2 linked regions of the Puniceicoccus vermicola genome follow. Each later gene encodes a partner of the first gene's protein in a complex. Links are inferred from orthologs where the notes say so. Each region holds a gene or a part of one and is shown in the gene's direction. Other genes may lie near its edges. The genes, in order: carB and carA.

What was found.
Region 2: the proteins of carB (region 1) and carA are in contact, whole or in part, in a solved structure (PDB 1KEE), measured with the Escherichia coli proteins. The link is inferred for Puniceicoccus vermicola from one-to-one orthologs.

What each region holds. Positions count from the first base shown.
Region 1 is NZ_JACHVA010000004.1:1,369-5,483, forward strand. Bases 296-4,091 are described here. They hold carB (carbamoyl-phosphate synthase large subunit), read left to right. Parts: upstream 296-645; coding sequence 646-3,891; downstream 3,892-4,091. Other genes in these bases: H5P30_RS00085 (SDR family oxidoreductase), read right to left, coding at 296-462; purU (formyltetrahydrofolate deformylase), read left to right, coding at 3,888-4,091. In the rest of the region: more of H5P30_RS00085, read right to left, coding at 1-295; more of purU, read left to right, coding at 4,092-4,115. UniProt on the Escherichia coli protein: Large subunit of the glutamine-dependent carbamoyl phosphate synthetase (CPSase).
Region 2 is NZ_JACHVA010000019.1:39,818-43,100, forward strand. Bases 269-3,232 are described here. They hold carA (glutamine-hydrolyzing carbamoyl-phosphate synthase small subunit), read left to right. Parts: upstream 269-1,150; coding sequence 1,151-2,314; downstream 2,315-3,232. Other genes in these bases: H5P30_RS01560 (KamA family radical SAM protein), read right to left, coding at 269-963; H5P30_RS01570 (hypothetical protein), read right to left, coding at 2,321-2,626; H5P30_RS01575 (hypothetical protein), read right to left, coding at 2,689-3,204. In the rest of the region: more of H5P30_RS01560, read right to left, coding at 1-268; H5P30_RS01580 (HAD family hydrolase), read right to left, coding at 3,280-3,283. UniProt on the Escherichia coli protein: Small subunit of the glutamine-dependent carbamoyl phosphate synthetase (CPSase).

The sequences.
Region 1 (4,115 bases):
CAGCAATCGTCCGGGACGCAAGATGGTGAAATCAAGACCACTCCGCAGAAGTTCTTCGTCGGCCGCCCATTTTGCGACGAGGTAGGGTTTGATGCCTCCCGATACTTCGTCCGGATCCCCGGCGCGCTGGGCGCTGACAATAATAAAACGCTTCGGACCGGATTTCACGCACTCCCGGATCACTCGCACCGCCCCCCAAAGATCGATGAGAAGGGTTTTGTCCTTTCCCGTGTGGGCTCCGGATCCCGCCGTAAACACCACCGCATCCACATCTTCCAGCGCGGCGGCAAAATCACCTTCCAAATCACCAAGCACTGTTCCGATGCCGCTCGTGGCAAACGAATCAACCTGCAATTCGTCCCGAATTACGGCGAGCGGTTCCCATTCCTGATCGGCAGCAAGCTTTTCGGACAAGATCCGTCCAATTTTTCCGCTAGCCCCAAATATCGCTACTTTTTTCATAAGAATAACCTTTCGCATTTTTCACCGACCTTCAAGTGCGCCCCAGAATCTATCAAAATTTGCCGCGCAAACCCCTCTGATTCGCCAAGGAATGTCGATTCCTTCTGAAAATCGACCGAAGGAGGCCCAGATTCGGAAGATTTTGCTTCATACGTCGTTGCCGATCCTTCATCTTCTCCCCAAATGCCAAAAAGAGAGGATTTAAAAACCATCCTGATTGTTGGATCCGGCCCGATTGTTATCGGTCAGGCCTGTGAATTCGATTACAGCGGCGCGCAAGCCTGTAAAGCCCTTCGCGAGGAGGGATACCGAGTGATCTTGGTCAACAGCAACCCCGCGACGATTATGACCGACCCCGAGTTCGCCGATGTGACCTACATCGAGCCGCTGATCCCGGAGATTCTGGAGAAGATCATCGCCAAGGAGCGTCCGGATGCCCTCCTCCCCACGTTGGGAGGTCAGACTGGGCTCAACCTTTCGATGGACCTCTCGCGTCTGGGAATCCTTGACCGCTACAACGTTCAGCTCATCGGCGCCAACTTTGCCGCCATCGAAAAGGGTGAAGACCGCGAGCTCTTCAAGGAAGCGATGCTCAAGATCGGTCTCGATGTTGCCCGGTCCAAGACCGTCTCCAGCCTTCAAGGTGCCGAAGAGGCCGCCGCCGAGATCGGAAATTTCCCCCTCATCATTCGTCCGAGCTATACCCTCGGTGGAAGCGGGGGTGGCATCGCCTACAACCGCGAAGAATTCGTCGACATTGTGACCAACGGTCTCGAGCTCTCCCCCGTCCACGAGATTCTCATCGAAGAATGCCTCCTGGGCTGGAAAGAGTATGAGATGGAGGTCATGCGCGACCACAAGGACCAGTGCGTCGTCATTTGCTCGATCGAAAACTTCGACCCCATGGGCGTCCACACTGGTGACTCGATCACGGTGGCTCCGGCCATGACTTTGACCGACAAGGAATACCAGCTGATGCGCGACGCTTCGTTCGCCTGCATCCGCGAGGTCGGCGTCGAAACCGGCGGCAGCAACATCCAGTTTGCCGTGGATCCGTCCAATGGCCGCATGGTCGTGATCGAGATGAACCCCCGGGTTTCCCGCAGTTCTGCTCTGGCTTCCAAAGCGACTGGTTTCCCGATCGCCAAGATCGCCGCGAAACTCGCCGTGGGCTATAGCCTCGACGAGCTGGCGAATGACATCACCCGCCAGACGCCGGCCTCCTTCGAGCCGAGCATCGACTACGTGGTGACGAAGATTCCACGCTTCACCTTCGAAAAGTTCCCCGGCGCCGACGACACCCTAACCTCCTCGATGAAATCCGTCGGGGAAGCTATGGCAATCGGACGCACCTTCAAGGAATCTTTTCAGAAAGCCTTCCGCTCGATGGAGATCGGGGTCGAGGGCTATGCCGACGACCGCTGGAATACCAGTGACCACGAGGAGATTCGCGCCGGTCTGGCCCGCGCAACCTGCACCCGGGCTTTCCACGTCCGCAATGCCTTGCGCAACGGCTTCTCGATCGAAGAAATCCATCAAATCACGTTCATCGACGTCTGGTTCCTTCACCAGTTGAAGGAAATCTGCGATATGGAGGAATTCCTCCGCTCGACGCCTCTCGACAGTCTCGACGCCCTCCAACTACGCCGGGCCAAGGAAATGGGATTTTCTGATCAACAGATTTCCCGCCTCTGTGAAACGACTCGCCAGACCGTCCGTAAGAAGCGTGCAGAATTTGGCGTCAACACGACCTATCGCCTCGTCGACACCTGTGCGGCTGAGTTCGAAGCCTACACGCCCTACTACTACTCTTCCTACGGAGACGAGAACGAGATTGTTCCCTCCGACCGCAAGAAGATCATGATTCTCGGCGGCGGGCCCAACCGAATCGGCCAGGGAATCGAGTTCGACTACTGCTGTGTTCACGCCTCCTTCGCTCTCCGCGAAGCGGGTTATGAGACCATCATGGTCAACTCCAATCCAGAGACCGTCTCGACCGACTACGACACCTCGGACCGACTTTATTTCGAGCCGCTCACCCTGGAGGACGTTCTCGAAATCTATTCCCAAGAACAATGCGACGGTGTGATCGTCCAATTCGGCGGGCAAACTCCGTTGAACTTGGCGACCGACCTCAAGGCACACGGGGTTAAAATCATCGGCACCTCGCCCGACAACATTGACCTCGCCGAAGACCGGCGCCGCTTCAAAGCCATTCTGGAAAAGACCGGCCTGAAGCAACCGATCAACAACACCGCCATCTCCCCTGAGGAGGCCTACGAAATGGCTGGCCAGATCGGATTCCCCGTTCTCCTCCGGCCTTCCTTCGTTCTCGGCGGTCGCGGAATGTTCATCGTCTACAACATGGCGGAGCTGAAGTCTGTCGTCCGCGAAGCCTTCGACGCCGCTCCGGGCAAGCCCGTCCTCCTCGACAAATTCCTCGAGGATGCGATCGAGGTCGACGTTGACTGCATTAGCGATGGCGAAACCACCGTCATCGGCGGAATGCTGGAGCACATCGAGTACGCAGGCGTCCACTCGGGTGATGCCGCCATGGTCCTCCCACCGCACACCCTCGACAAGGAAATGATCGATGAGATGCGCACTGCCACTCATTCGCTCGCCAAATCGCTGGGCGTCATCGGACTGATGAATATCCAGTTCGCCATCAAGGACCGCGAGGTCTACCTCCTCGAGGTAAACCCACGAGCCTCCCGCACCGTTCCCTTCGTCAGTAAGGCCACGGGCGTTCCCCTCGCAAAGTATGCCGCCCGCGTCATGGCCGGCGAGAAACTCAAGGACCTGGGCTTCACCAAAGAAGTCATCCCTCCCTACTACGCGATCAAGGAATCCGTCTTCCCCTTCGCCCGTTTCCTCGGAGCGCCGATCGTGCTCACTCCGGAAATGCGAAGCACCGGGGAAGTCATGGGAATCGACGAGGACCTCGGAATCGCCTTCGCAAAGACCCAGATGGCAGTCCAACCTTCCCTCCCGCAGAAGGGCAATGTTTTCATCTCGGTCAAACCGGAAGACAAACCACGCTGCCTGGATATCGTTCGCGAATTCATCGACCTCGGGTTCAAGATCGTCGCCACCCGCGGCACAGCCAACTACCTAAAGGAGCAAGGCTTCGAAGTTACCGCGATCGAGAAGATCAGCGACGGGGGCCGTCCAAATGTGTCGGACCTCATCAAGAACAATGAGATTCAGATGATCATCAACACCCCCATGGGAATGATGCCACGCAAAGACGAAGGTGTGATCCGCCGAGAAGCGATTCTCCATCGCATCTGCATCATGACGACTCTCTCCGGAGCTGCCGCCGCCGTTCAGGGAATTCGTGCCCTCCGCGGGAAAGACGTCGAGGTCCGGTCGATTCAGGAGTTTGTCGAACTCACCCGACTCGACCACGCCAAGAAGAGCCAATGAGCAAAATTCGGCTCATTGCCCTCCTCTCCGGTCCCGACCGTCCGGGGATCGTTGCACGGGTCTCCGGCTGGATCTTCGAGCGGGGAGGCAACATCCTCCACGCCGACCAGCACCAGGACCCGGAGGAGCACATCTTCTTTCAGAGGGTCGAGTGGGTCCCAACCAACAGCGATTCGCCGGAAAAGTGTGAGGCCGAAGGCAATGCCTTCGCCGATTTCGCCACC
Region 2 (3,283 bases), on another replicon or contig:
CCGAATGATCTCCACCCCTTTCTCCACCGAAGTGCGGAAGTGGGAGCTTCCCGTGATGAGGTCGCACTGGTACAAGTAGTACGGTCTGACGCGCATCATCAACAACCGGTGGATCAGCGAGCGATAAATCTCGGGGTTGTCGTTCACTCCATTCAGCAGAACCGATTGATTCCCGATCGGAGTTCCGGAGAAGGAGAGGCGCTGGCAGGCTTGATAAAGCTCTTCCGTACATTCCTTCGGATGATTGACGTGGATACTCATCCAGATCGGCCCATGCTTCTTGAGCACCTCACAGAACTTGTCATTGATCCGCTGTGGAAGAAAAACCGGGATACGACTGCCGATACGGATGAACTCCACATGCGGAATCGCCCGCAAACGACCAAGAAGGTAATCTAGCTTCGTATCGTTTAGAAGCAGTGGGTCTCCTCCACTGAGCAAGACGTCCCGTACTTCCGGGTGATTCTCAATATACTCGAGCCCCGCTTCGAAGCTCGGGTGAAAATTGTAATCCTGGGCATTGGAGACGAGGCGACTCCGCGTGCAGTAGCGGCAATACGAAGCGCAACGATCCGTCACCAAAAACAGAACCCGATCCGGATAACGGTGGACCAGACCTTCGACCGGCATAGTGGACTCCTCCCCGACCGGATCGAGAAGCTCTTCGGGTGCGGTGCGCGTTTCGCCGGCACGCGGGATCATCTGGAGCCGAACGGGGCAGTTCGGATCTTTCGGATCGATTAAGTTAAAAAAGTAAGGGGTGATGGCGAGAGAGAGCTTGAATTCGGCAAACCGAGTACCCGCTTTCTCTTCGGGGGTGAGGTCGATATACTTCTCGAGCTGCTCTACCGAAGTGATCCGGTTCTGCAGCTGCCAGCGCCAACTCTTCCACTTTTCCTCTGGGACGTCGGACCAGTAGCCCTGGCCCTTGTACCAATTATCACGGCGATCGTCTGGATACATAAAAATTCTTTCTAACTTTCAGTTGGGAAACTAAAGAGAGTACGGGGGTTCACCTGAAAGTCAAAGGGGTGAACGTTTTCCCTCTTTTGCTCTATTTCGGAGACAAATCTCTGTGAAGCACAAATCCCACGAGAATCCGCAGGTTTTTTCTTTGCGCCCGACACTTCAACCGATCACAAAGACAAATATGGAATACGAACCAGCGGTTTTTGCCCTCGAGGACGGAAGCTGTTTTTACGGCGTTGCTTTCGGCGCCAAGAAAACAGTGGTCGGTGAGGCCGTCTTTAATACGAGCATGACGGGCTATCAGGAAATCCTCACGGATCCCTCCTACTTCAGCCAAATCGTCACGATGACAGCTCCCCAAATTGGCAATTACGGGGTCAATATCGACGACATTGAGTCAGCCCACCCGCAAGCCAGCGGTTTCGTGGTCCGCGAAATTAGCCCGGTCGCCAGCAACTGGCGCTCGACCCAGAGCCTCCCCGACTACCTGAACGAGAATGGCATCCCTGGGATCAGCGGGGTCGACACCCGCGCCATCACCAAGAAGCTGCGCACTTCCGGCGCCATGAAAAGCTGCCTTTCAACGGAAGGCATTTCCGGCGAAGAAGCCGTAAAGCGCGCCCGCGAATGGGCTGGCCTCGTAGGAGTCGACTTCGTCAAGGACGTTACTCGCAAAGAAGAAACACTTTTTGAGGGGACCGCCGAAAGCTGCACCCCGTTTACCGTCATTGGCACCCATCTCGGCAAGATTCGGGAACCGCGGAAGCGTTTCCGGATCGCCGCCATCGACTACGGCTCCAAAGACTCGATGCTCAAGCATCTCTATGACCATGGGTTTGACGTCACAGTCTTCCCTGCAACTTGCTCGGCCGAGGAGATCGAAGCCTTCAATCCCGATGGCGTGTTCCTAACCAACGGCCCCGGAGACCCCGCAGCGGTCACCTACGCCCACGAAACGGTTCGGAGCCTCATTGATCAATATCCGGTCTTCGGGATCTGCTTTGGTCACCAAGTGATCACCCATGCCATCGGAGGGAAAACCTTTAAGCTGAAGTTTGGTCACCGCGGCGGAAATCAGCCGGTCAAAAATCTGGAGACGGGCCAAGTCGTCATCACGGCCCAGAACCATGGATTTGCCTCCGAACCCGATTCCATCGCAGATCGGGCCATCGTGAGTGAAATCAATCTCAACGATAAGACGGTCGCCGGACTCCGATTGAAGGATCGCCCGGTCTTCTCCGTCCAATACCATCCCGAAGCAGGCCCCGGCCCGAATGACGGGACGGGGAACTTCGAGAAGTTTTACCAAATGGTAGCAGCTTTCGCCCAAGAGGGCGAAAGCTGAGAAAAATTAATAGTCGCGCAGCGTGATCAGGCCCCAGAGGAGGGTCACGCTGTCACCACTGTAGTTATCGCGAGTGGTGACTTCATCGACGGACACTCCGGCGGTGGTGAGCGAAGGATGCTTAAAGGTACCTTGCTCCGACTTTACGATTCCGAAGAAGTTATAATTATCGTTCGGCTCGAGCATATTTTCACGCTGAGCGGTAGTCGGTCCGGTATTGCATCCGGATAAGGCAACTAAGCAGAAGGCAGACAACAACAGGGCGATTTTTTTCATCCCGACCAGAATCGACAGCTGTCTGAAGTTTGGCAATGAAATTTTGGCATTTTGCCGGAACGGCAAACGAAAGCGGGCAAAACTTTACCCGATAGGATCTACTGACGAATCATCTTGGCCTTGAGGATCACTTTGCCGGTCCCTTTGTCGGAATGGAGCAACTCCTCCCCTACCACGCGAAGGATGGTTTCTCCGTTCTCTTCGGAAAACCATTCCTTCATCAGCCGCTCAGTATTCAAATCCACGTCGTAGGGCACCCAATCCAGCGACTCCTCACGAAGATATCCCCGGTAGGTCACCGTCTCCCCCTGTTGAGTGACATCGGCAAAGAGGAGGCCGTTGCGAAAGTAGTTTTCCGACTCAATGAAGGTCATTTCGCCCCCAACTTCGAAAGCGGTAAGCCCCTTCAACACATCTCCGGACTTCCAATACTCGGCCGCGAGCGGAAAGGTCCGGATCACTTCGCCACTGGAGTTCTCGACTGAGACTTCCCCTCTCCAAGCTCCCAAATACTGATCCAAATACTCCCGAACGTCTTTCTCGGTCGGCCCGGCTGCCAATACGATGAGGACCGTTGCCAGAAAGGAGAATGAAATTGCGAAGAACCGACTCATCTTGCCTCGCAGACAATCAAGCTGCCCCGATCGGGTCAATCAAACCTCTACGGAGTGAGAGATGTCCTCTCTGGATCAG